DNA from 2 places in the Streptosporangium sp. NPDC006007 genome. Region 1 is predicted to be linked to the other one. Evidence: riboswitches for the same ligand, from Rfam matches in the RefSeq annotation. Region 1 holds a riboswitch; the other holds the start of a gene.
The links. Region 1 has a riboswitch for cobalamin ahead of cobN (cobaltochelatase subunit CobN). Riboswitches for the same ligand answer to the same signal wherever they lie in the genome.

Region 1 (2,196 bases):
AACAGGAAACGCCCCGGCAGTCCGGCGAGGCCCGGCCGGGCGCACAGCCGCCGGTCCAGCTCGTCGACCAGCGGGCCGGCGTCGAGTGTCCCCCGCGCGTCGCAGCCGGTCAGCGGGGAGGCGAGGATGTTGCGGACCCGCTCGTGGGTGAGCGAGGGCAGCAGCCCGGCGGCCGCCATCCGGGCCGCGAAACCGGCCTGCGCCCCGTCGCCGAGCCCGCGCACCTGGACGTTCGCCCGCGAGGTCAGCTCGATGACACCGCTCCCACAGCCGGCGGCGGCCCCGGCGAGCTCGCGGAGCCGGGAGGCCGTCAACCGGCCCCCGGGCACCCTGATCCGCGCCAGCCCTCCGTCGGCGGCGGCGTGCACCTGAAGTGCTCCGGGGCAGGCGTCGGCTCGCGATCGCCGGGAAAAGTCGCCAATCTGCACGTTGAGGATGGTAGGCCCTGCCCCCGAGGTCTTCCGCCCGCGGCCGCCGCCCGGGCGGCACCCTCCGGCGGCGTCGCCGGCCGCCGCGGCACGCCGCAGCCCCCTCCTCCGCCGGGGAACCGGGCACCCATACCGGTTTCCTGCCGGAAGGACGCTGCCGTAGTCTCATCGTTGGCGACGGCAAAGGGAGGAAGCCGGTGTGAGTCCGGCGCGGTCCCGCCACTGTAACCGGGGAGCGAACCCCATCCAGGCCACTGTCCGGCGACGGACGGGAAGGCCGGGAGGAGCGTCGATCCGGGAGCCAGGAGACTCCAGCCGTCGTAGCCGACGACGACCCGGGGCGAGGACCCCGAGGGAGGAAGCCCCGTGCGTTTTTCGCCGTTCCCCCGTCCGCCGCTGGCGGCGCCGAGCCGTACCGCTCCGCCCCGCGTGGAGCGTGGCGCGTGATCCTGCTGCTCTCGACCTCCGACACCGACCTGCTCAGCGCCCGCGCGAGCGGCGCCGACTACCGGCTGGGCAACCCCGCCAGGCTCCTCGCCGAGGACCTGCCGCTCCTGGTGGAGGGCGCCGATCTGGTCGTGGTCCGGCTGCTCGGCGGGCGCCGCGCCTGGGAGGAGGGGCTGGACGCCCTGCTCGCCGGGCCCCGGCCCGTCGTCGTGCTCGGCGGCGAGCAGGCACCGGACGCCGAGCTGATGGAGCTGTCCACCGTGCCGGGCGGGGTCTGTGCCGAGGCGCACGCCTACCTCGCCCACGGCGGACCGGCCAACCTCGCCGAGCTGCACCGCTTTCTGTCGGACACCCTGCTGCTGACCGGTCACGGGTTCGCCCCGCCCGAGCCCACGCCCGGCTGGGGCGTGCTGGAGCGCCGGGAACGCCGCGAGGACGGGCCGGTCGTCGGGGTGCTCTACTACCGGGCCCACCACGTCTCCGGGAACACCGCCTTCGTCGAGACCCTCTGCTCGGCCGTCGAGGACGCCGGAGGCCGGGCGCTGCCCGTCTACTGCGCCTCGCTGCGCAGCGCGGAGCCCGGCCTGCTGGAGGCGCTGCGCACGGTGGACGCCCTGGTCGTGACCGTGCTCGCCGCCGGCGGCACCCGCCCGGCCACCGCGTCGGCCGGTGGGGACGACGAGGCGTGGGACGTCGGCGCGCTCGCCGGGCTGGACGTGCCGATCCTCCAGGGACTCTGCCTGACGAGCAGCCGGGCGTCCTGGGAGGGTAACGACGACGGGCTGTCCCCGCTCGACGCGGCCACCCAGGTCGCCATCCCCGAGTTCGACGGGCGCATCATCACGGTCCCCTTCTCCTTCAAGGAGATCGACGAGGACGGGCTGACCGTCTACACGGCCGACCCCGAGCGCGCCGCGCGGGTGGCCGGCATCGCCGTCCGGCACGCCGTGCTCCGGCACGTCCCGCCCGCCGAGCGGCGGATCGTGCTGATGCTGTCGGCCTACCCCACCAAGCACTCCAGGATCGGCAACGCGGTCGGCCTGGACACCCCGGCCAGCCTGGTGCGGCTGCTGGCCGCGATGCGCGAGCACGGCTACCGCGTCGGCGCCGAGGGCGAGCTGCCCGGCGTGACCGAGCAGGACGGCGACGCGCTGATCCACGCGCTGATCGCGGCCGGCGGCCAGGACCCCGACTGGCTCACCGAGGAGCGGCTCGCCGGAAACCCGGTGCGCATCGCGGCCGGCCGGTACCGCGACTGGTACGCCACGCTCCCCGCGGACCTGCGCTCGCGGATGGAGCGGCACTGGGGGCCGGCCCCCGG
Region 2 (2,196 bases), on a different contig from region 1:
GGCCGGGAGCTTCCTGCTGCTGCAGAGCGACCTGAGCGCCAAGGCGCTGCGCCGCCGGGTGGACGCCACGTTCCTGCGGGATCCGGCGCTGTTCACCGAGGCCGCCAACGAGCACGCGCGTGAGCTGGCCCGGCCCTGGCAGGAACGCGGGGGGCTGGAGGCGCTCGACCACATGTACGTCTCCTACCGGATCGGCCGCTGGCAGGCCGGGGCCCGGGCCGGATCACTGCGCCGGGGCGACCCGATCTGGCCGTTCCTCGACAACCGGGTGGTGCGGGCGGCACTGGGCCTGGACCAGACCTGGCGGCTGTCCGAGGAGGTCATCCACCGGCTCACCGCCGGCCTCGCCCCCTCGCTCAGGAACGTTCCGATCGAGGGAAAGCCGTGGCGGTTCACCGTGGGCAGGCGCTACTACCCCTGGCAGCGCAGGCCCGGCTTCCTGACGGCGCCGAAGACCGGCGGAGGCTGGAGCTGGCGGACCGGCCCCGACGAGACGCTGACGGCGGTGCTCCGCGACCACGTCCTCGGTCATCTCGACCTGCTGGCCCCCATCGTCGCCCCCGACGAGGTCCGCAGACTGTTCGCCGACCCGGTGCTCAAGAGGCCCGCCCAGGGCTGGCACCTCTACACCGTGGCCACGATGCTGTCCGGCGTCTATCCGGGCAGGGCCCCCGAAGGGCTCACCCCGATCCGGGTCCCCATCCCCTCGTGAGCCGGCGCCACGGAGCCGGGCTCTCCGGCCGTCGTGAACGTGAACGGCACCGCGAACCGGCACTGTGAACCGCCCTCTGTGACATCCGCCGGGGTCCGTCGGGGAAAAAATCGGAGCGGGCCGGGTTATGCTGCCGGTGCGGCTGGTTCGCCGCTCCCCGACCGGAGCGGCGAGGCAACAGGGAACCCGGTGCGACTCCGGGACTGCCCCGCAGCGGTGAGTGGGAACGACCGCCGTCACACAAGCACTGGGTGGGACAACCACCTGGGAAGCGACGGCCAGTAGGAACGAGTGCGACGCCCACGAGTCCGAATACCTGCCACCGCCCGCGTGCCGGTCGGCACGCGGCCGTCCATGGCCCCGCGGGAGGGCCGAGGGGATCGCCTTTCCCTCGGCATGCCCGCGCACGGCCGGGTTCCACGAGGGAAAAGGACCCATGAGAGACCAGCGCACCACCGTTCTCGGCTACCCCAGGATCGGCCCCGACCGGGAGTTGAAGAAGGCCGTCGAGGCCTACTGGGCCGGCACGATCGACGCCTCCCGGCTCCGTGCCGTCGGCCGCGACCTGCGCGAGCGCACCTGGACGGATCTCCGCGACGCGGGGCTGACCGACATCCCGTCCAACACCTTCTCCTTCTACGATCACGTCCTCGACACCACCGTCATGCTCGGCGCGGTCCCCGTCCGCTTCGCCGGGCTCGACGGCCTCGACCGCTACTTCGCGATGGCGCGCGGCACCCAGGGCATCGCGCCCCTGGAGATGACCAAGTGGTTCGACACGAACTACCACTACCTGGCGCCCGAGCTCGGCCCCGACACCCGGTTCCGGCTCGACTGGAAGAAGCCGCTGACCGAGTACGGCGAGGCCAGGGAGCTGGGCATCGAGACCAGGCCGGTGCTGGTCGGCCCGCTCAGCTACCTGCTGCTGGCCAAGTCAACCGCCGAGACCACGGCCGAGACCATGGCCGGGCCCGCCACCGGATCCCCCGCGGAGACCGGCGAGAGCGGCGGGGAGGCCGGCTTCTCACCGCTGCTGCTCCTGGACGACCTGCTGGACGTCTACGCCGAACTGCTGGAGCGGCTGGCCTCCGCCGGAGTCGCCGAGGTGCAGCTCGACGAGCCCGCGCTGGCCGGAGACAGGTCCGTTGAGGAGTTGAAGGCCCTCGCCCGCGCCTACGACCACCTCGGCGGGCTCAGCCACCGTCCCCGCCTGCTGGTGGCCACCTACTTCGGCGAGATCGGCGAGGCGCTGCCGGTGCTCGCGGCGTCCCGGGTCGAGGCCATCGGGCTGGACTTCGTGGCCGGTCCCGGCAACCTCGCCGGGGCCGCGGGGCTGGCGGGCAAGACCGTGGTGGCCGGGGTGGTGGACGGCCGCAACGTGTGGCGGACCAGGCTGCCCGCCGCGCTGTCCACCTGCGCCGCGCTGCTCGGACTGGCCGGGGAGGTGGTGGTCTCCACCTCGTGCTCGCTGATGCACGTCCCGC

Region 2: it holds a riboswitch for cobalamin, as region 1 does, so the genes downstream of both, metE (5-methyltetrahydropteroyltriglutamate--homocysteine S-methyltransferase) here and cobN (cobaltochelatase subunit CobN) in region 1, are expected to answer to the same signal.

What each region holds. Positions count from the first base shown of each region.
Region 1 is NZ_JBEXUG010000017.1:79,013-81,208, forward strand. Features, by position in the region: gene ABZ194_RS15865 (precorrin-3B synthase) at 1-428, opposite strand, end outside; cobalamin riboswitch at 564-763, shown strand; gene cobN (cobaltochelatase subunit CobN) at 872-2,196, shown strand, end outside.
Region 2 is NZ_JBEXUG010000015.1:16,797-18,992, reverse strand. Features, by position in the region: gene ABZ194_RS14400 (asparagine synthase-related protein) at 1-712, shown strand, start outside; cobalamin riboswitch at 839-1,051, shown strand; gene metE (5-methyltetrahydropteroyltriglutamate--homocysteine S-methyltransferase) at 1,149-2,196, shown strand, end outside.